Regions from separate parts of the Herbaspirillum sp. SJZ099 genome, predicted to be linked through region 1. Evidence: predicted binding sites of a transcription regulator. Region 1 holds the regulator's gene; each other region holds the start of a gene.
The links. Region 1 encodes LexA, which represses DNA repair genes until DNA is damaged. Its sites were predicted from a motif close to ACTGTATNNNNATACAGT; they were not measured.

Region 1 (5,626 bases):
TGCGTTGCGTGTTGAGCGACGGGATATTGGTGTTGATGATTGATGCCATGCTAATTCTCCTAAGATTTGAGACCGATGATCCGAGTTTCAGTGCTTAACTTTGGTCTTCTACCCATGAGTCCCAGGCGTTTCAACCTCTGTTGTATGCGTTATCGGGCAGCCTTGGAAAAAGTTTAGGGCTATTCGCAAAAAATCTTTTCAGGGCTTTCCGAACCAAAACTACGTGCTTAAAAAGTAACCAAGCAAATCCCTTTTCGGCGTCTTCATCCAAAACTTTAGGTTTAATTGCACAGCGGGAAGATGGAATGGCAAAAAAACTGTATCACGAGGGGGAGGGGATGCCCTTTTGTTTTCAGATTGGCATCATCAGGATGTTTTGCAAACGCCCTGGGATGAGTCAATGAAAGGGGGGGCTTGTGTCCGTTTTTTGAGGGCGGGCGGCGCGCAAAATATCGATCCGGCTCTGCTTTTGCGCGCCAGCGGTTCTTTATCGATTGCGCATGGCAGTCAATTCGGTTGCCATTTTTGCAATGACGGCCTCCCAGTTGCCTTCTTCCGGCTGGCGGAAGAGCCGGGTGTTCGGGTACCACACGCAGTCGTCGCGGTCGAGCAGCCAGCGCCAGTCAGGCGTATGCGGCAGCATTACCCAAGTGGGGCCGCCGAGTGCGCCGGCCAGGTGCACGACCGAGGTGTCGACGCTGATGACGACGTCGAGATTGGCGATGGCGGCCGCCGTATCGGCAAAATCCGTGCAATCGTCGCCCAGGTTGAACACAGGGAGGCCGGGTTGCAGATTGTTCAGATCCGCCGTGGGTTTGCCTTTTTGCAACGAAAAATAGTCGATGCCCGGGAGATTGAACAGGGGCAGCAGCTTGGTCAACGGGATGGAGCGGCGGCGATCGTTGCCGTGCTCCGGGTTGCCGCCCCAGACAAAACCGACGCGCAGATTGCCCGGTTTGGACAATCTTTCGATCTTGTCTTTCCAGATGGCCTTGCTGCTCTCTTCGGCCGACAAATAGGAGGGCAGGACGGGGATGTCGTCGATGGTATCGGTGCCTAATGCGTGAGGCAGGCTCATCAGCATGTAGGCGTAATCGCAGCGGGGTATCGGGTCGCTCTCGCGCACCAGCATGATGTCCGGCGAATAACTCTGGAACAAGCGATACAGGGGATTCTTGACGTGTACGGCAACCTCTGCCCCCAGTTCCTGGACCAGCTTGGCATAGCGCAGGAACTGGATACTGTCGCCAAAGCCTTGTTCGTGCATCAAGAAGATGCGCTTGCCCTTGAGCGAGGAGACGCCATCCCATTTGGGGATGATCTTGAACAGCTTGTGCACCACGCGATAGACATCGGCCCGTTCGCGCGTGACCAGGCGGCTTTCGTGGTTTGCCCAGCCTTCTTTCAGGTTGCCTTGCAAGAGCTGGCTGAGTGCCAGGTTGTGCATGGCGGTCGAGTAGTTCGGCTTGAGTTCCAGTGCCTTCCTGAAGTACGGGATGGCTTCTTCGCGGCGTCCATGGTCATGCATGATGGCGCCGATGTTGTTGTAAGTCAGGGCATGGCGCGGATCGAGTTCGAGCGCTTTGTTGAACAGGGCCAGTGCCTCCTCGACGCGATCTTGTGTATTTGCGAGGCTGACGGCTAATTTGGCATAACTGTTGGCATCGTTGGGCAGCAGTTCGATGACGCGCCGGTAATGCTCATGCGCCTTGTCGACCTCATCGAGCTTCAGGTAGGCATCTGCGATCTTGTAATGCGCGTAGCTGTCCGTTGGGTCCAGCAGCAAGGAGGTCTTGTGCGACTCGACAGCCTCCTTGTACATGTTCATGGCATAGAAGGCTTCGCCCAGTGCGGTATGTGCGGGGGCGAAACTGATCTGCAGTTCGAGCGACTTCATGATCGTCGATACTGCTTCGTTCAAGCGTTTGGCGTCAATCAGCGCCCGTCCCAAGTGGCTCAGGGGCCCCGGCGCGCTGGGTTCGCGCGCTACTGCATCTTCAAAATAGGCAATTGTCGCTTCGGGGTCGTTCTTTTCATGCAGGGCATTGGCCAGGCCGATGCGGGCATCGCGATTGTCAGGGTCGCAGGCGATGGCGCGTTCGAAAAGCTCGATCGCCTCATCGACGCGCTCCTGTTTGAGGACGCAATTTGCCAGGCTGGTGGCATATTCCGCGTTGCTTGGATCGCCCTCCATGGCCTTTCTCAGCCATTTTTCTCCCAGCGCGTAATCGTATTCTTGTATCGCAATCAATCCGCGGGCATTGTGGGCGAAGATCAGATTGGGCGCGCGCTTGAGCACTGCATCGCATTTTTGCCGGGCTTCGCCAGGCTTGCGCGCTTCCAGCAGGTCAAGGCTGGCGCGAACGTCAAGCAGGTCTTGCAACTGATATTTCGATGGTGATGGGGAGGCTTTTGAGTGGCCCTTGCGCGTAGACATCAAATTTCCTTGCTAGATGGATCAGTACCGTTCGCGAAGACGAAGGCGGAATGCGACAGCTAGGCATGATATGTGGCTACGCAGCTGGATGAAAGTGCGAACAGAAAGCGAAACAGGGCGTTTTTGCTCAGACTCAAGCTTCGTTTTGCCTGGCCGGCGTGGCAGGCCAAACGAAGCGATAGCGATGGGCGGGGCGGCGGGAATGAATGGCTTACCAGCTGCGCAGCAATCCTACGGCGAGCCCTTCAAGCGCGAAGTCTTCATCGTTCTGGTCGATGAGGATGGGGGCGAAGTCGGGATTCTCGGGCAGCAAGGTAATGGTGTTGCCGGATTTCTGGTAGCGCTTGACGGTGACGTCGTCGGCCAGACGGGCAACGACGATTTGGCCGTTGCGCGCCTGGTCGGCCTTCTTGACTGCGAGCAGGTCGCCATCGAGGATGCCGGCATCGCGCATGGACATGCCGCGCACCTTCAGCAGGTAGTCGGGTTTGCCTGAAAACAGGGCGGGATCTACCTGGTAGGTTTTTTCCACATGCTCTTGCGCGAGGATGGGCGAACCGGCTGCGACGCGGCCCACCAGCGGCAGGCTCAATTGCATCAGGGCCGGATGGGGCAGCGCCATCTGGCGGTTGCCTGGCAGGCCGGCTGCGACCCCGGACTCCCGCAGCCGGATGCCGCGGGAGGTGCCGGGGGAGATTTCAATGGCGCCCTTGCGGGCCAGGGCCTGCAGGTGTTCTTCAGCCGCATTGGCGGAGCGAAAGCCCAGTTCCGAGGCGATCTCGGCGCGCGTGGGGGGGAAGCCGGTGTTTTCGATGGCGTTCTTGATCAGGTTGAGGATCTGTTCCTGGCGCGCGGTGAGCTTGAGCATGTGGAATGCCTTTCCGGGAAGGAAGGCTGTTTGTATGAACAGTCTGTATTTTTATACAGTTGCCATCTTTGTGTCAACGGCAACATGGGGCAATGCGGCCGATATCGCTTCGCATGCGCATATATATAGAAGGAAGGCGGGGCGGCGGAGCCGGGTTGTCGCCGCCAGGCCTCGCCCAATCCTTGCCTGGATTGCTGTTTGGCCGGATATCTTGTATGATTGCCGGCTTTCCTCTTCCCACACTCGTCTTGACGCCGGGGTGGGCGTTTTGTCAATAGTCCAAAAGGAGTCTACATGCGTCATTATGAAATCGTATTTATCGTCCACCCGGACCAAAGCGAGCAAGTGCCTGCGATGATCGAGCGTTACAAGGGCATCGTCACCACCCGCGGCGGCAAGGTGCACCGTGTCGAAGATTGGGGTCGTCGTCAACTGGCCTACCAGATCCAGAAGCTGGCCAAGGCACACTACGTCTGCCTGAACATCGAAGTCGACAGCGAAACGCTGGCCGAAATCGAAACCGGCTTCAAGTTTAACGATGCCGTCCTGCGCCACCTGACCGTCAAGATGAAGAAGGCCGAAACCGGTCCTTCTCCGATCCTGAAGGCAGTGCAAAAGGAAGACGCAGCCAAGAGCCGCACCGAAGCACCCGCAGCCTGATTGCGCAGCGATTCATAGCGGAGAGTGAACCAGCTTCAAGTCATCGCCAGCCTGGCCGAACGTGATGTGTTGCGTTATACGCCGGCCGGCATCCCGATTGTGACTGCCAGGTTGCAGCACCAGTCGGAGCAGATGGAAGCGGGGATCAAGCGCTTGGTGGAGTTCGACATCGCGGCCATGGCCGCCGGGGAAATCTCCGGTCGACTCAATAAGGCAGCGCTGGGAGCCATGTTCCAATTCACCGGCTTTCTGGCCCGCAGGAATCGCAACAGCAAGAGCGTCGTGTTTCACATCGTTGATTTTGATCCCGTCGGTTGATCCGACACAGACATTACCCAATTTAGATACAGGAGCCAAACCATGGCATTCGGTAAAAAGTTCGATAAAAGCAAACTGAAAAACAAGCGCCAACAGCAAAACCCGCTGTTCAAGCGCAAGAAATTCTGCCGTTTCACCGCCGCTGGCGTTGAACAGGTCGATTACAAGGACGTGGACACCCTGAAGGACTTCGTTCAGGAAAACGGCAAGATCATGCCGGCACGCCTGACCGGCACCAAGGCCCACTACCAGCGTCAGGTGGATACCGCGATCAAGCGTGCCCGCTACCTGGCCCTGCTGCCGTACACCGATCTGCACAACGCGTAATCGCCGCCGAGAAATAGGAGAAAAACATGCAAGTCATTCTGTTGGAAAAAATCGTTAATCTCGGTGGTCTGGGCGATGTCGTGCGCGTCAAGGACGGTTTCGCGCGCAACTTCCTGATCCCGCAACGCAAGGCCCGCCGCGCTACCGATGCAGCCATCGCTGAATTCGAAGCCAAGCGCGCCGACCTGGAAAAGGCCGCCGCTGAAAAGCTGGCAGCAGCCCAAGCCCAAGGCGAAAAGCTCAACGGTGCCACCATCGAAATCTCGCAAAAGGCGGGCGTCGATGGCCGTCTGTTCGGTTCGGTCACCAACTTCGACATCGCCGAAGCGCTGGGCAAGCAAGGCTTCGCCGTCGAAAAGGCGCAGGTTCGCCTGCCTAACGGTCCGTTGAAGATCGTTGGCGAGCACCCGGTTGCAGTTGCCCTGCACACCGACGTGGTGGTCGATGTGACCATCAACGTGAAGGGCGAGCAAGCGTAAGCATTGCATTCGCTGCAATTCAATTTGCAATAAGAAAGCCGGGTTCGCCTGGCTTTTTTATTGCCGCCCGGCATCAGGGCGCAAGCGTTGCCGGCCTTATCCCGAGGCCGGAGCGGTCCAGCCCGGGAAACGGAAATGACCGCGCAAGATATGGGCTGCGATTTGCCTCCAGCCTGAAACGGCCAACTCCCATAGCAGGTTATAATGCGCGCCATGAAAGAATCATCCCGCGCCAAGAAAGACTCCTTTCCATCGTTCCGCGGCCCCAGAGATTCCTCTGATCCCGAGGTCGATTCGCTACGCGTGCCGCCGCATTCGATCGAGTCCGAACAATCGGTGCTCGGCGGTTTGCTGCTGGACAACGCGGCGTGGGACCGTATCGCCGATTTCGTCAGCGCTGACGATTTCTATCGTTACGACCACCGCATCATCTTCGAACATATCGTCAAGCTGATCAACAGCACCAAGCCGGCTGACGTCATTACCGTCTACGAAGCCTTGTCGACCAGCGGCAAGGCAGAAGAAGTGGGCGGCCTG
Region 2 (5,626 bases), on a different contig from region 1:
CCAGTTGCGGCAGGTACCAGTCGCGCGCGGCATGGAGATCGTCCGGCCATGGCGTGGATGCATGGCGCATCAGCGCATAGGTGTCGGCGAAGGCCTGCCACTCCAGCGCCGCATTGGCCGGCGGGGCGAAGTCGAGCAGGGCGGCGGCCGGGTCGTCGGCGGCGGCCATCAGGTCCAGCGCCTTCCTGGCGGTGGCCGGGCCGATGCCGGCGATCAACTGCAGCGCACGAAAGCCCGCCATGCGGCCGTTGGGGTTGTGGGCCAGGCGCAGCAGCGAAAGCAGGTCCTTGATGTGGGTGCTTTCGAGGAACTTCAAGCCGCCGAATTTCAGGAAAGGGATGTTGCGGCGGGCCAGTTCCAGCTCCAGCGCCGCGCTGTGCGTGGCGGTGCGAAACAGCACCGCCTGCGACTTCAGCGTCAGGCCCTGTTCGCGGTGCGCCAGCACCCGGTTGGCAATCCAGCGCGCCTGTTCCACTTCGTCCGGGATCAGCACCAGTTGCGGCTTTTGCGAGGAGGCCCGGTCGCTCCACAGGTTCTTGTGGTGGCGTTCGGGAGCCTCGGCGATGACGGCGTTGGAAGCCGCCAGGATCGGCTGGGTCGAGCGGTAGTTGCGCTCCAGCGTGACGATGCGCGCCGGGCGCGAGAACAGCGCGGGGAAGTCGAGGATGTTGCGCACCGTGGCGCCGCGGAAGGAGTAGATCGATTGGGCGTCGTCGCCCACGGCCGTGACGCCGGCGCCGTCGGGTTTCATGCGCTTCAGGATCTCGGCCTGCAGGCGGTTGGTATCCTGGTATTCGTCCACCAGCACATGGTCGAAGCGTTCACCCGCATGACGCGCCAGCTCGGCGTCGGACAGCATGTCGGCCCAGAACAGCAGCAGGTCGTCATAGTCCAGCACGTGCTGCCGTTCCTTGGCGTCGACGTAGGCAGAGAACAGTTCGGCCAGTTGGGCCTCCCATTCGCGGCACCAGGGGAATTGCGTGTGCAGCACCGTGCCGAGATTTTCGCGGGTGTTGACCGCGCGCGAATAGATGGCCAGGCAGGTGGCCTTCAGCGGGAAGCGCTTGTCGGTGGCCGTCAGCCCCATCTCATGGCGCAGCAGGCCCATCAGGTCTTCCGAGTCGCCGCGGTCCTGGATGGTGAAATCTTTTTCCAGGCCGATTTGCGCCGCATAGTCGCGCAGCAGGCGCGCGCCGATCGCATGGAAGGTGCCCGACCACGGCAACTGCGGCGGCTGCGCCGACGGCGGCAGTTGCAGCGCCTGCCCGATCGCCTGGCCGACGCGCCGGCCCATGTCGGCGGCGGCGCGGCGCGAAAAGGTCAGCAGCAGGATGCGTTGCGGATCGGCGCCATCCAGCACCAGTCTGGCGACCCGGTGCGCCAGCGTGCTGGTCTTGCCGGAACCGGCGCCGGCCACGATCAGCAACGGATCATGCCGGGCGGGCGGCAGCTTGCCGCCATGTTCTACCGCGGCGCGCTGTTGCTCGTTGAGCTTGGCAAAGAGGGCGTGGCGGGCATCGGCGGCGGGCGCGGCGGTATCAAGGGCGGCGGCTGGATCTGGCGGCATCGGGGTGGCGGGGTTGGTGTTGCTTAAAGCTTTGCACTGTATATATAACCAGTTCCGTGCGCAATATCGGATGCGGCGCCGTGGCAAAATGCGCGGCAGAAGTTGCCGGAATGGAACGTGTTTTGGGATGGCCGCGGCGCTTGCCGCAAATGTAAGACTTCATGTCGCCGAGAACCTATGGGCAAAGCCGGGCTCTATCCCGGCACGGCAGCGAACGTGTGACCGGGGTGGGCCGTCTGGCCCATTCTGTGGCAAACTTCGCGCTTCGCCTGTCGAAATGCGCCGCTATCTGTCGTGATGGGGACATGATTGGCCGCGCTTTTGATTCAGCCTTCTCTCGGAGCAATTTTGAGTCTAATAAAAAACCTGCCGTTCGAATGGTTGGTCGGCATCCGCTATACGCGCGCTGGCAAGCGCAGCGGCCGCAACAGTTTCATTTCCTTCATTTCCCTGATTTCCATGGCCGGCATCGCGCTGGGCGTGGCCGCGCTGATCGTGGTGCTGTCGGTCATGAACGGTTTCCAGAAGGAAGTGCGCGATCGCATGCTGTCGGTGCTGGCGCACATCGAGGTATTCGACGCTTCCGGCGCCATGCGCGACTGGCAAGCGGTGGCCAAGCAGACCTTCCAGAACAAGGAAGTGCAGGGCGCCGCACCCTACGTGGCGGCGCAGGCGATGATGACGCGCGATGACAATGTGCGCGGCGTCCTGGTGCGCGGCGTGCTGCCGGAAGAGGAGCCCAAGGTTTCCGATGTCGCCAAGCAGATCAAGCAGGGCAGTTTCGCCTCGCTCAAGCCCGGTGAATTCAATATTGTCCTGGGCGGCGAGCTGGCGCGCGGCTTGCGCGTGGGCATCGGCGACAAGGTGACGCTGATCGCGCCGCAAGGGCAGGTGACGCCGGCCGGGGTGTTGCCGCGCCTGAAGCAATTCACGGTGGGCGGCATCTTCGAGGCCGGACACTATGAGTTCGACTCTTCGCTGGCCTTCATCCATATCCAGGACGCGGAAACCCTGTTCCGTCTCGATGCCCCGACCGGCGTGCGGCTGCGCATCCGCGACATGCTGCAGGCGCCGCAGGTGACCCAGCAACTGGCCTCGACGCTGACCGGCGACCTCTACCTGCGCGACTGGTCGCAGCAAAACAGCAACTGGTTCGCGGCGGTCAAGACCGAGAAGCGCATGATGTTCATCATCCTGACGCTGATCATTGCGGTGGCGGCCTTCAACCTGGTGTCCACGCTGGTGATGACGGTGACCGACAAGCAGGCCGACATCGCCATCCTGCGCACGCTGGGCGCTTCGCCCGGTTCCATCATGAAGATCTTCGTCATCCAGGGGGCGCTGGTGGGGCTGATCGGCACGGCCATCGGCGTCGGCCTGGGCGTGGCGGTGGCGCTCAACATCGACGTCGTGGTGCCGGCCATCGAACGCGCGCTCCACGTGCAGTTCCTGCCCAAGAGCATTTACGTGATCTCCGAGTTGCCTTCCGACCTGATCTGGTCCGATGTCTACACCATCGGCGGCGTGGCGGTGGTATTGGCCTTCCTGGCGACGCTGTATCCGAGCTGGGCCGCGTCCCGCGTCAAACCGGCGGAGGCCCTGCGTTATGAATAAGGCAATGGACAACAACCAAGTGGTACTGGCCGCGCGCGGCCTGGGCAAGACCTTCACCCAGGGCAAATATTCGGTGAAGGTGCTGGCCGGCATCGACATCGATGTGCGTCATGGCGAGCAGGTGGCCATCGTCGGCGCCTCGGGTTCCGGCAAGTCGACCTTGCTGCATCTGCTGGGCGGGCTGGATACGCCATCCACCGGCTCGGTCGTGCTGCAGGGCCGGGATTTCGCCAGCCTGGGCGAGTCGGCGCGCGGCGAGCTGCGCAACAAGTCGCTGGGTTTCGTCTACCAGTTCCACCACCTGCTGCCGGAATTCTCGGCGCTGGATAACGTCGCCATGCCGCTGATGATCCGCCGCGTCAAGCGCGACCAGGCGCAGCAGCAGGCGCGCGAGATCCTGGCCCGGGTCGGCCTGGAGCAGCGCGTGTCGCACGTGCCGGGCGAGCTCTCCGGCGGCGAACGCCAGCGCGTGGCGCTGGCGCGCGCCCTGGTGACGCATCCGGCCTGCGTGCTGGCCGATGAGCCCACCGGCAACCTCGACCGCGCCACCGCCGACAAGACCTTTGAGCTGATGCTCGAACTGTCGCAGACGCTGGGCACGGCCTTCGTGATCGTGACCCATGACAGCGACCTGGCCGCGCGTTGCGGGCGGGTCCTGAGATTGTCGGAAAACGGCCTGCAGCAGGCCGGGCCGATTACGGAGTAAGCTTGCTGCATGGCTGCATGGCTGCATGGCTGCATCGGTGGCGGCGGGGCCCAGCGGGCGCCTGCCGCGTACCTGTTTTGAAAGGGAGTAATACCAAATGAATAAGCGACAATGGCTGGAAACACTGGTCGGTTTCGACACTACCAGCCGCAATTCCAATCTTGAACTGATCGCCGCCTTGCGCGACAACCTGGAGCAGCAGGGCATCAAGCCCTGGTTCGCCCATAACAAGGAAAAGACCAAGGCCAACCTGTTCGCCACGCTGCCGGCCACGGCCGGCGCCAATGCGGGCGCGACCCAGGGCGGCATCGTCCTGTCCGGGCATACCGACGTGGTGCCGGTGGACGGACAGAAATGGGACACCGACCCGTTCAAGCTGGTCGAGAAGGACGGCGCCCTGTACGCGCGCGGCAGTTGCGACATGAAGGGCTTCATCGCCACGGCCATGGCGCTCACGCCGGAGTTCCTGGCCATGCCGCGCACCAAGCCGCTGCACCTGGCGTTCTCATATGATGAAGAAATCGGCTGCATCGGCGCGCCGGCGATGCTGGAAGAAATCGTCAAGCGCGGCATCAAGGTCGACGGCTGCGTGGTGGGCGAGCCCACCAGCATGAACGTGGTGGTGGCGCACAAGGGCATCAACGTGTTCGCCTGCAAGGTACACGGCAAGTCGGCCCACTCGTCGCTCACGCCGCAGGGCTGCAACGCCATCGAATACGCCGCGCGCATGATCTGCGCCATCCGCGACTTCGCCGACGCCTACAAGGCCAACGGCCCGTACGACCAGTTCTTCGACGTGCCGTTTACCACCATGACCACCAACCAGATCCGCGGCGGCATCGCGGTCAACACCATTCCCGAGCTGTGCGAGTTCACCTACGAGTTCCGCAACCTGCCGGGCATGACGGTGGCCGATATCCAGGCGCAGATCGATGTCTACGTGCGCGACGTGTTGTTGCCGAAGATGAAGGCGGAGTTCGCCGACGCCCGCATCGAGATCGACAATTTCGCCGGCAGCCCGGCGCTGGAGGCGGCCGAGCAGGCGGCGATCACCGAGCTGGTGCGCACGCTGACCGGCGACCGCCAGACGCGCAAGGTGGCCTACGGCACCGAAGCCGGCCTGTTCCAGCAGATCGGCATTCCCACCATCGTGTGCGGCCCCGGCAGCATCGACAATGCGCACAAGCCCAACGAGTTCGTGACGCTGGCGCAGCTGGATCATTGCGAGCAGTTCCTGCGCAAGCTGGGCAAGTCGCTGGAAGCGGTCTGACGAGATTGCAGGGATAGCACTGGGCTTTTCGTGCCAGGCTCAGGAAAAAGGACGCAAGAGATTGCGTCCTTTTTTTTGTTTGTCCTGTCGGAGATGGAATGGATTGCGGTTTATCCGGGTTAAATTCTGTTTGCTCGTTTCTTTACTCATGTTAAGAGTTGCAAGCGGCGGTTAAACGGTAAACTCCCTCTCCTGGACCTGGAACGAATCCGGGTATGCTGCATTAAAAAAATACGCTTCGGGGGAAGCATGCCAGGACGATCATGGCAGTCCAGCCCTCCTTGCGTACGCGCCGGCGCAGGCCGGCGGCTCTTAATGTGTTTTCATTGAGTCTTCACGCCATACCAGTACGCACATGTGGGTCGACACGCATTGCCATCTCGACGCCGGGGAATTCGGCGGCCATAACGCCTCCGTCGCTGACGATGCGGCGCGGGCCGGTGTGCGGGCGATCGTGATTCCGGCCATC
Region 3 (5,626 bases), on a different contig from region 1:
CTGGCTTCATTGTTGAGGCGGTCTTCCAGTGCGACCAGCTCACCCAGTTTCACGCGGCGTTCCGTTTGCTTGGCAGTCAGGCCACTGGCCAGCAACTGGCGCACGCCCTCGATGTCGTCGACGTCCGCCAGTTCGGTCAGCTTTTGCAGCAACGGTGCGGCGGACGCTGAAAGTGCCTTGACCTGTGCCATGGCGGCTGTTTCGATGTCGGCCGTCTCTGCCAGGGTGCTGAACATCGTATCGAGTTCCTTTTCGATGCCCTGGTAATTGGCGATTTCCTTCCTGATGCGTTCGGTGAAGATTTTGCGCGCCGCAGCATCTGGCGCCAGCAGGAGGTCGCGCGTGGCCATCGACTGCTCATACAGCGAGGTGCGCAAGGCCACTGCCAGTCGCGCTTCGACATTGTTGACGTTGCTGATGGAGTTGAGACGGGTATTGATTTCGCCCATGAGGTTCACGCCAATGGCGATGACCAGCGCCAGCAACCCCAGCACGACGCCGAATCCCACGTTCAGGCGATTGGAGACTTTCATTTGAGACAGTTTCATCGGTGAGCCCTTTCTTGGTCTTGATTATTAGAGGGGGCGGGGATGATGGCCGATGTCGTCTTGCCCTTGCCGTCCCCCCGGACGTCAAGGATTTCCCCGTGAGTTGAAGATTGTAAGGCCCGAAAGGCTTGTCGCGGAACGGCGATCAGAGCGGGTTTTACCTCGCTTTTTGCGATCGAGCCGGACCGGCTCGCAATGTGTTGCCGCAGGAAATCATGGCGTGCGGATGTGGTCGATCAGCGCGATGGTAGCTTCGTCCGGCGGCGGCGTGAGCAGGCTGACGATGACCATGGCCGCGATGCCCACCGGCACGCCGAACACGCCGGCGGAGATCGGCGCGATGTGGAACCACTGGCCGGCGGCGCTGCCGCCGAAGGTCGGGTTGGTGTGCAGCATGTAGTACACGCACATCAAAAAGCCGCACACGATGCCGGCCACCGCGCCGGCCTGGTTGGCGCGTTTCCAGAACACGCCCAGCACCAGCGCCGGGAACAGGGTGGAACCGGCCAGCGAGAAGGCGGCGCCGACCATCGACAGGATATCGCCCGGTTTGAGCGAGGCGGCATAGGCCGCCAGCAGCGCCACCACCAGCAACAGCAGCTTGGAGATGGTCACGCGTTTCTGGGTCGAGGCGCTGGGGTCGACCACCTTGTAGTAGATGTCGTGCGAGAGCGCGTTGGAGATCGTCAGCAGCAGGCCGTCGGCGGTCGAGAGCGCCGCCGCCAGGCCGCCGGCGGCGACCAGTCCGGAAACGAAGTAGGGCAGCCCGGCGATTTCGGGCATGGCCAGCACGATGATGTCGCCATCCATCGAGATTTCGCCCAGTTGCACCAGGCCGTCGCGGTTGAGGTCGGTAATGGAGACCAGCGGATTGACCTTGTCGATGTTGGCCCAGTAATAGACCCAGTCGGGCAGGTGGTTGTAGCTGCTGCCGACCAGCGAGGTGTAGATGTCGTATTTCACCAGCACGGTCAGGGCCGGCACCGATAGGTAGATCAGCATGATGAAAAACAGCGTCCAGAATACCGACTTGCGCGCGGCCGACACGGTGGGCGTGGTGTAGTAGCGCATCAGGATGTGCGGCAGCGCGGCGGTGCCCAGCATCAGGCAGAACACCAGCGCGAGGAAATTGTTGCGCTTGATGTCGGAACTCTCTTTGTCGCGGCCGGGGAAGGGTTCGGTCTGCGAGACCGGCGGCTGCGCCCGTATGAGGTTGGCGGCGCGCGCGTCGCTCCAGCGCCGCTCGGCTTCTCCTGCACTTTTCGGATAGGACGACAGGGCGCGGCTGGCGGCCTTGATTTCAGCCAGCGAGGCGTGCGTGTCGCGCTTGACTTCGTCGATGTGGCGCTGCGCTTCCAGGCGCCCTTCTTCCCAGGAGTGGGGCAGGTTCTTCAGTTTGTATTCGAGCTCGTCGGCGCGCGCCTGGAAGATCTTGCGGATCTCCTGTTCCTTGGGGGCATCTTCGAGCTTGTGTTCGATCGCCTTGAGCTTGGGCAGCACCGCGCCGTAAGCCACCGGCGGCACCGGGACCGTGGTGTGCTTGGCCGACAGCCAGACCACCGGGATCAGGTAGGCGAACAGGATGATGATGTATTGGGCCACCTGGGTCCAGGTGATGGCGCGCATGCCGCCGAGGAAGGAGCACACCAGGATGCTGGCCAGGCCGAGGAAGATGCCGATCGAGAAATCGATGCCGGTGAAGCGCGAGGTGATCAGGCCCACGCCGTAGATCTGCGCCACCACGTAGGTGAAGGAAATCAGGATGGTGGCGGCCACGGCCAGGATGCGGATCGGCGTGCCGCCGAATTTTCCCGGATAGCGCGCGGCCAGGAAGTCGGCGATGGTGTATTGGCCGAACTTGCGCAGGTAAGGGGCGATCAGCAGTGCCACCAGGCAGTAGCCGCCGGTCCAGCCGAGGATATAGGCCAGGCCGTCGAAACCTTGCAGGTAGAGTCCGCCGGCCAGGCTGATGAAGGTGGCGGCCGAGATCCAGTCGGCGGCGGTGGCCATGCCGTTGAACAGGGGCGGCACGCGGCGCCCGGCGACGTAGTATTCGGGCACGTCCGAGGTGCGGCAGACCACGCCCCACCAGCCGGCTGCGGCGGGCCGAGGGAATGATTTCGGAGGACATGGTCAGCGCCGCCAGCGCGCCGTCCTGGTTGCCCTGCGCCTCGTCGATCTGCGCCAGCAGGTCATAGGCGGCGATGAACTGCTTGTTCTGGGCGAGCACTTCCTCGACCGTCTTGCGCGCATCATCCAGCTGGCCGGCCACGATATTGCAGCGCGCCAGGCCGAGCTTGGCCCACACCAGGTCGTCGCGCATGGCCAGGGCCTGCGCATACACCTCGCGCGCTTCGTCGATGCGGCGCTGGTCGACCAGCAGCGTGCCCTTGGTCTTCATGATTTCGACGATCCACTTGGGCGCGGCCTTGAGCACGTTGTCGCATTCGGCGATGGCGCCGGCGAAATCCTTGCGCTTCATCTTTTCGGTCACCGGCAGCATGGCGTGTTGCTTTTCCAGCAGGCGATCGACGCGTTCGGCGATGCGGCTGGCGGTGAGCGGCTTGAGCATGTAGGCGTCGGGCTGGAACTCGGCGGCGCTGGCTACCAGGTTGTAGCCGCTTTCGGCGGTCACCATGATGAACATGGAGGTCGGCGAAAGCATGTTCTGGGTACGGAAGAACTCCAGCAATTGCTGGCCGTTGCTTTCCTTGTTCAGGTTGTAGTCGCAGATGATGAGGTCGTAAGTGCCGGCCTGGACGAAACGGATCGCCTCGTCAGGCGTGGCGGCTTGATCCACTTTGGTCACGCCGAGTTGGCCGAGGTGCATCCGGATGTTCTGGCGCATCGTCGGCATGTCGTCGATGATCAGGCAGCGCAAGGCGCTGATATGGCTAAAGGGCACTAAACTCATGACAACAATCTAAAACAGTCTCTATCTCGTTATATTGCAAGCCTGCAATGTATATCAAGCCGGCATGCGCCCGTCGCAAGGTTAGGGGCGAAAACGGCATCCATTTCTGGAACACATGTCACTCCTGTTGTGAAATGTGTTCCAGGAAAAACGCGAGTTTGACGGTTTTTGCTTTTGCTTGCAGTACTTGTGTCGCATTTCTGCGGCCAATCCTCCCGATCTTTTATAATCGGCCCCTCGACCGCGGGGATCGGCCTTCGTCCCCCGGGTGACAAAAAAGCTTGCGCGAATCACTGTTTTTTTATACAGTACTGCTTCATGAGTGCAGCGACACAGAATTGACCGGTGCGCAGTTTCCGGCGCACTGAAGAGATACGTCCTGCAGTAGACACCTTCTTCACGACCTTTTGCCGAAAGAGATTTATGGACGACAAAAAAGCTGCAAACAACTCTGAAAAGGGCAAGGCGCTTGCCGCCGCATTGGCGCAGATCGAAAAGCAATTCGGCAAGGGCTCCGTGATGCGCATGGAAGACGGCGCCGTCGCCGAGGAAGTCCAGGTCTTTTCGACCGGCTCCCTGGGGCTGGACATCGCATTGGGCGTCGGCGGCCTGCCGCGCGGCCGTGTCGTCGAGATTTACGGCCCGGAATCCTCGGGTAAAACCACGCTGACGCTGCAAGCCATTGCCGAAATGCAAAAACTGGGCGGCACCTGCGCCTTCATCGATGCCGAACACGCGCTGGATGTCACCTACGCGCAAAAGCTGGGCGTCAACCTGCACGACTTGCTGATCTCGCAACCCGACACCGGCGAGCAGGCCCTTGAGATTACCGACGCACTGGTGCGCTCGGGCGCGGTCGACCTGATCGTGGTCGACTCGGTTGCGGCGCTGACCCCCAAGGCCGAAATCGAAGGCGACATGGGCGACTCCCTGCCCGGCCTGCAGGCCCGCCTGATGTCGCAGGCATTGCGCAAGCTGACCGGCAGCATCAACCGCACCAATACCACCGTCATCTTCATCAACCAGATCCGCATGAAGATCGGCGTCATGTTCGGCAATCCGGAAACCACCACCGGCGGCAATGCGCTCAAGTTCTATGCATCCGTGCGCCTGGATATCCGCCGCACCGGTTCGATCAAGTCCGGCGACGAAGTCATCGGCAGCGAAACCAAGGTCAAGGTCGTCAAGAACAAGGTGGCCCCGCCGTTCCGCGAAGCCCACTTCGATATCCTGTATGGCGAAGGCACCTCGCGCGAAGGCGAAATCCTCGATCTCGGTTCCGAGCACAAGGTGGTGGAAAAATCCGGCGCCTGGTACAGCTACAACGGCGAACGTATCGGCCAGGGCAAGGACAATGCGCGCAACTTCCTGAAGGAACACCCGGAACTGGCGCGTGAAATTGAAAACAAGGTGCGCATCGCGCTCGGCGTGCCGCAACTGGCCAACGGCGAGGCCGAAGTCCAGGCATCGTAATCCGCAAGAACCTGCCGTCGTGGGCGCCATGCTCTTATCGGCGTACTAGTATGGCCGGGGCAGCGGCAAGGGATGCCTCTCCCGTCGTTGCTGTCCCGGTAGTTGTCGCCGTTGCCGGCGTTGTATGGTGTTATTTGCGATGCCGGCGATGGTTGGTGTTTCTGTCGTTGCTGTTTTGCAGTATCCGTTTTGCCTGCATGTCCGCATGCGTTCAGCGTTTTTGACGTATGCAGTCACAGTTTCATCCGCCTCATAGCCCGTGTAGTCGAACGTCATGCCTAGACCGCCGATCAGCCTGAAAGCACGGGCGCTCAAATATCTCTCTTCACGTGAGCATAGTCGCCTGGAACTTGCGCGTAAGCTGACCCCTTACGCGCAAGAGGGCGATGATGTCGAAGCCTTGCTCAACTGGCTCGAACAATCCCGTTTCCTTTCCGCAGAGCGTTTTTCCGAATCCCTGGTGCACCGGCGCGCGGCGCGTTATGGCAACAATCGCATCTTGTCCGAGCTGCAAAGTCACGGCATCGAAGGCGAGGCGCTGTCCGAGCTGAAATCCGGCCTGGCTGAAGACGAAGGGATCCGTGCGGCCCAGGTACTGCGGCGCAAATTCAGCGAGCCGCCGGTCGATGCCGAGTCTCGCGCCAAGCGTATGCGTTTTTTGCAGCAGCGGGGTTTTTCCCACCGCAGCATC
Region 4 (5,626 bases), on a different contig from region 1:
GCCGCTTCCATCACGCGTTCAAGGTCCGGTTCGGTAATGAACGGGATCACCGGCGCGATCGAGACGCTGACCGGAATGCCCGCCTCGGCCAACGTCCGGATCACCCGCAGGCGCCGCATGGGGCTGGCCGCCCGCGGTTCCAGCGTGCGCGCGATGGCCGGGTCCAGCGTGGTGATGGTGACGGCGGCGATGGCCTGGCGCTTGGCCGCCATCGCCGCCAGTAAATCGATGTCGCGCTCGATGAGCGAAGACTTGGTGATCAGCGCCACCGGATTGCCCCAGTCATGCAGCACCTGCAGCACGCGCCGGGTCAGTTTCAGTTCACGCTCGATCGGCTGGTAGGCGTCGGTATTGATGCCGACCGTGATGGTGTCGGGCACATAGGATGGCCGCGCCAGTTCGCGCAGCAGCAGCTCCGGCGCGTTGGTCTTGGCAAACAGGCGGCTTTCGAAGTCCAGCCCCGGCGACAGGCCCAGATAGCTGTGCGACGGCCGCGCGAAGCAATAGATGCAGCCGTGCTCGCAGCCGCGATAGGGATTGAGCGACAGGCTGAACGGCAAATCGGGCGAGCTGTTGCGGCTGATGATGGACTTCGCCGTTTCTTCGGTGACAATGGTTTTCAGGGGCGCAGGTTCGTCCGCGTCGTCCATATCGTCAGCCCCTTCCCGCTCCCTTGCCTGAGCCATCGCCTGCCAGCCATCGTCGAACGCCTCCCGGCTGACCGATTCATAGCGCCCGCGCAGATTGGTCACGGCGCCGCGGCCCTTGCGCGCAACCTGGCTGGGATGGATGTAGGACTCGGGCGTCAACGTCGGATCGTCGTCGGCCGGCGCCTGGGGTTGTTCCGGGAAGGGAGCGGCGATGCCTTCTGGAAACCTGGGAAACCTGGAGGATTTGGACATGATGGAGGCATGAGATACTGTGTTTATATACAGTATTTTGCACCCTGCCATCCCGGCCTGCAAACCCTGTTTCAATTTTCCCTTGCCGGCCGGCCATATCGGCGGCGCAAGGGGGAGGCAAGCGCGAATTAATCGGTTATGCTTGGCCCACCTCGCTTCCCAATCCATAAGAAATCGAACAGGGAGGATCAGGACCTCGGGTCCCAAAGGAGACAACGATGCAACACCAGGCAAACCGGCCGGATGCCGGCACGTCCCTGCTGAGCAATACCCCTGTGCTGCAGCCTGCGGCCGACAATCAATTGCTCGACCTGCAAACCATCGCGCGTTCGCACCAGCGCAGTTCCGCTTATGGCATCACCCGCCAGCAGCGCCCCGACCTGGAGACGCTCTCGCGCCCCGACCTGGCGCTCACGCTGGAGTCCAACCATACCCTGTTCGGCCATGCGCGGCCGGTGATGGAAACGCTCTACGACCAGATCCGCAATACCCACAGCATGGTGATCCTCTCGGATGCCAGCGGCACCATCCTTCATACGCTGGGCGACAGCGACTTCCTGGCCAAGGCCGACCGGGTGGCGCTGGGCGCCGGCGGACGCTGGTCGGAACAGTTGCGCGGCACCAATGCCATCGGCACCGCCTTGTTCGAACAGAAGCCGACCACCGTGCATGCGCAAGAGCATTACCTCGACGCCAACCGCTTCCTGACCTGCTCGGCCGCGCCTATCTTCGACCACCAGGGCAAGGTGCTGGGCGTACTGGACGTCTCCGGCGAATGCGGCAGCTTCCACAAGCACACCATGGCGCTGGTGCGCATGTCGGCGCAGATGATCGAAAACCACCTGCTGACCGGCAGCTTCCCCGATTGCATCACCGTGCATTTCCACAGCCGCCCGGAATTCGTCGGCACGCTGGTCGAAGGCATCGCCAGCTTCACCCTGGGCGGGCGCTTCCTGGCGGCCAACCGCAGCGCGCTGTTCCAGCTCGGGCTGCCGCTGGGGGCGTTGCAATCGCATACCTTCAGCTCGCTGTTCGGCGTGCCGGTGTCGATGCTCTCCGACCACTACCGCAAGGCCATGCCGGGCTTGTTGGCGCTGTATCTGCACAACGGCATCCAGATCCATGCGCGCGCCGAGATGCGGCTGCAGGAACAGCACTTCCAGAGCGCGCGCGATGCGCTCGCCGAGCCGGCGCGAACGGCAACATCCGCGCCGCCTGCGCAACGGATAACGCCGGCCGCGCCGGGGCCGGACTTGCAGTCGCTCGACACCGGCGACGCGCAGATGCGCAATGTCATCGACAAGCTGCGCAAGGCGATCGGCCGCGACATCCCCATCCTCATTACCGGCCAGACCGGCACCGGCAAGGAATGGCTGGCCCAGGCCATCCACCAGGAAATGCTGCGCCGGCAACCGGCGCATGGCGCGCATGCGGGCATCGCCCCCTTCGTGGCGGTGAACTGTTCGGCCATCCCCGAGCACCTGATCGAGGCCGAGCTGTTCGGCTACGACGACGGCGCCTTCACCGGCGCGCGGCGCAAAGGGGCCGTGGGCAAGATCGCGCAGGCGCATGGCGGCACGCTGTTCCTGGATGAGATCGGCGACATGCCGCTGGCGCTGCAGGCACGCCTGCTGCGCGTGCTGCAGGAACGCGCGGTGATGCCGCTGGGCAGCAACCGCCTGATTCCGGTGGCGTTCGCGCTGGTCTGCGCCACCAACCGTCCCTTGCGCGACATGGCGGCCAGCCATGCCTTCCGCGAAGACCTGTACTACCGCATCAACGGCTTGCAGGTGCGGTTGCCGGCCTTGCGCGAGCGCAGCGACCTGGCGCAGCTCGTCGACCATATCCTCGCGCGCGAATCCGCAGGGCAAGCGCCGCAACTGGCTGCCGAGGTGCGGCATCTGCTGCTGTCCCACCGGTGGCCGGGCAACCTGCGCCAATTAAGCAACCTGATACGCACCGCACTGGCCATGGCAGACGGCGAACGATGCGTCACGCTGCAGCACCTGCCTGACGACTTCCTCGAAGAGGCCGGCGCCCTTCCCGGCCGCGCCACGCCAATGCCCATGTCGGCGCCGGCGGCCTTGTCATTGCAAGACAACGAATGGTCGGCCATCGAGCGCGCCCTGCAGGCGCATGCCGGCAACGTCAGCGCCGCGGCCAAGGCGCTGGGCATTTCGCGCAACACCATCTACCGGCGCATCAAGACGCGCGGAGGTTGAATCGGTCAACGGCTGGCCAACGGCGGCAAGGCGTCGAACTCCTCGTCGGTAAATAGCCGAGAACGGGTCAGGAAGCGCTTGCCGCTGCCATTGTCCAGCGAGAACATGCCGCCGTTGCCGTTGACCACGTCGATGATCAGTTGGGTGTGCTTCCAATATTCGTACTGGTCGGCGCCGATGTAGAACGGTACGCCGTCGAGTTCGCCCAGATGCACGTCGGTGTCGCCCAGCGTGAACTCGCCGGCGGGGTAGCACATCGGCGCGCTGCCGTCGCAGCAGCCGCCGGACTGGAAGAAAATCAGCTCGCCGTGGCGTCGCTTCAGGTCGCGCAGCAACCCGATCGCCGCCTCGGTCGCCTTCACGCGTTCCGGTGCCTGCATGGCCGTCTCCATGTTCTTGTCCCTGCCGTGAAAAACGGCGCCGGCCGCAGCCCGGCGCCGTCGCCCATATCGCCAGCCTCAGAAGAAGCCGAGCGCCTTCGGGCTGTAGCTCACCAGCAGGTTCTTGGTTTGCTGGTAATGGTCGAGCATCATCTTGTGGTTCTCGCGGCCGATGCCGGACTGCTTGTAGCCGCCGAACGCGGCATGCGCCGGATACAGGTGGTAGCAGTTGGTCCACACGCGGCCGGCCTGGATCTCGCGGCCCATGCGGAAAGCGCGCGTGCCGTCGCGCGTCCACAGGCCGGCGCCCAGGCCATAGAGCGTGTCGTTGGCGATCGCCAGCGCCTCCTCCTCGTCCTTGAAGGTCGTCACCGACACCACCGGGCCGAAGATCTCTTCCTGGAAGATGCGCATCTTGTTATGGCCCTGGAACACGGTGGGCTTGACGTAATAGCCCGCGCCCAGGTCCCCGCCCAGTTCTTCGCGCCCGCCGCCGGCCAGCACCTTGGCGCCTTCCTGCTTGCCGATGTCGATATAGGAAAGGATCTTCTCCAGTTGCTCTTGCGACGCCTGCGCGCCGATCATGGTGCCCTTGTCGAGCGGATTGCCCTGCTTGATGGCGGCCACGCGTTTGAGGGCCCGTTCGATGAAGCGCTCATAGATCGACTCCTGCACCAGCACGCGCGAGGGGCAGGTGCAGACTTCGCCCTGGTTCAACGCGAACATGGCGAAACCTTCCAGCGCCTTGTCGAAGAACGCGTCGTCCTTGTCCAGCACATCGGCGAAGAAGATATTGGGCGACTTTCCGCCCAGTTCCAGCGTCACCGGGATCAGGTTTTGCGAAGCGTATTGCATGATCAGGCGGCCGGTGGTGGTTTCGCCGGTGAAGGCGATCTTGGCGATGCGCTTGTTGGAGGCCAGCGGCTTGCCGGCTTCCACGCCGAAGCCCTGCACCACGTTGAGCACGCCCGGCGGGATCAGGTCCTGTATCAGTTCCAGCAGCACCATGATCGAGGCCGGCGTCTGCTCGGCCGGCTTCAATACCACGCAGTTGCCGGCAGCCAGCGCCGGCGCCAGTTTCCACACCGCCATCAGGATCGGGAAATTCCACGGGATGATCTGCCCGACCACGCCCAGCGGCTCATGGAAGTGGTAGGCGTAGGTGTCGTTGTCGATGGATGAAATGCCGCCTTCCTGGGCGCGGATGGCGCCGGCGAAGTAGCGGAAGTGGTCGATCGCCAGCGGGATGTCGGCGGCCAGGGTTTCACGGATGGGCTTGCCGTTGTCGATCGTCTCGGCCGTGGCCAGCAACTCCAGGTTGGCCTCCATGCGGTCGGCGATTTTCAGCAGCAGGTTGGCGCGCTCGGCGGGCGAAGTCTTGCCCCAGGCTTTCCTGGCCGCATGCGCGGCATCCAGCGCCAGTTCGATGTCTTCCGCGCTGGAGCGCGCCACTTCACAGAAGGCGCGGCCAATCACGGGGCTGATGTTCTCGAAGTATTCGCCCTTGACCGGCGGCATGAATTTGCCGCCGATGAAATTGTCGTAGCGTTGCTTGAACGGGTCGCGTACGCCGAGCTTGCTGATGTCTGCCAGATTCATGTCGTCTCCATGGGTTTATAGGAATGAAAACCCGGGCGGGATCGCTTGCCGCGCAGGTGCGCGGATGACCGGACAAGCGTCCAGCCTGGGGTTCAAGCGGACATGGGGCAAACCGCATGCCAGCGCGATGCCGCAGCGCCGGCATTGCCCGCCCACCGGCCAAACCCTCCTGGCATCGGGCCTGCGCCATGGCGGCATGTGGCGCCATTTGCGCCGCATGTTGCAGCTGTGTTGCAGCCGTGTGCCAGACTTGTTCCAATCTGGAACAAGTCTGCAACACTCCTGACTGATTCAACATGGATTCAATTGACGAAAACGGCGTCGCCGGCCATGACGGTGGTATCGACATAGTCCGATCCGCCGTGCCGGTTGGGAGAAAAATTGAGCGGAAAACCGCGGTGGTCGAAGTTGTACTCGTTGATGCTTTCCAGCGCATTGATGAGCTTCTCGCGCGTCGGATTGCGGCCGGCGCGGCGCAAGGCCTCGACGAACACGCGCGCCGAGATGAAACCTTCCATACTGC

Region 2: FB597_RS03640 (ATP-dependent helicase) is a predicted target of LexA. The motif match lies at 1,603-1,620, and genes of this name have one in related genera.
Region 3: recA (recombinase RecA) is a predicted target of LexA. The motif match lies at 3,755-3,772, and genes of this name have one in related genera.
Region 4: FB597_RS17190 (PA0069 family radical SAM protein) is a predicted target of LexA. The motif match lies at 919-936, and genes of this name have one in related genera.

The regions. Positions count from the first base shown of each region.
Region 1 is NZ_VIUO01000006.1:176,541-182,166, reverse strand. Features, by position in the region: gene FB597_RS14575 (flagellin) at 1-49, opposite strand, end outside; gene FB597_RS14570 (tetratricopeptide repeat protein) at 488-2,437, opposite strand; gene lexA (transcriptional repressor LexA) at 2,649-3,305, opposite strand; gene rpsF (30S ribosomal protein S6) at 3,600-3,965, shown strand; gene priB (primosomal replication protein N) at 3,990-4,283, shown strand; gene rpsR (30S ribosomal protein S18) at 4,326-4,610, shown strand; gene rplI (50S ribosomal protein L9) at 4,637-5,089, shown strand; gene FB597_RS14540 (replicative DNA helicase) at 5,294-5,626, shown strand, end outside.
Region 2 is NZ_VIUO01000001.1:850,612-856,237, forward strand. Features, by position in the region: gene FB597_RS03640 (ATP-dependent helicase) at 1-1,567, opposite strand, end outside; gene FB597_RS03645 (lipoprotein-releasing ABC transporter permease subunit) at 1,916-3,181, shown strand; gene lolD (lipoprotein-releasing ABC transporter ATP-binding protein LolD) at 3,174-3,887, shown strand; gene argE (acetylornithine deacetylase) at 3,985-5,157, shown strand; gene FB597_RS03660 (TatD family hydrolase) at 5,513-5,626, shown strand, end outside.
Region 3 is NZ_VIUO01000003.1:131,468-137,093, reverse strand. Features, by position in the region: gene FB597_RS08495 (methyl-accepting chemotaxis protein) at 1-548, opposite strand, end outside; gene FB597_RS08490 (sodium:solute symporter family protein) at 762-2,630, opposite strand; partial or broken gene FB597_RS08485 (tetratricopeptide repeat protein) at 2,785-3,378, opposite strand; gene recA (recombinase RecA) at 3,886-4,935, shown strand; gene recX (recombination regulator RecX) at 5,210-5,626, shown strand, end outside.
Region 4 is NZ_VIUO01000009.1:73,450-79,075, forward strand. Features, by position in the region: gene FB597_RS17190 (PA0069 family radical SAM protein) at 1-902, opposite strand, end outside; gene FB597_RS17195 (sigma-54-dependent Fis family transcriptional regulator) at 1,121-3,124, shown strand; gene FB597_RS17200 (DUF779 domain-containing protein) at 3,130-3,504, opposite strand; gene adh (aldehyde dehydrogenase) at 3,583-5,103, opposite strand; gene FB597_RS17210 (ABC transporter substrate-binding protein) at 5,406-5,626, opposite strand, start outside.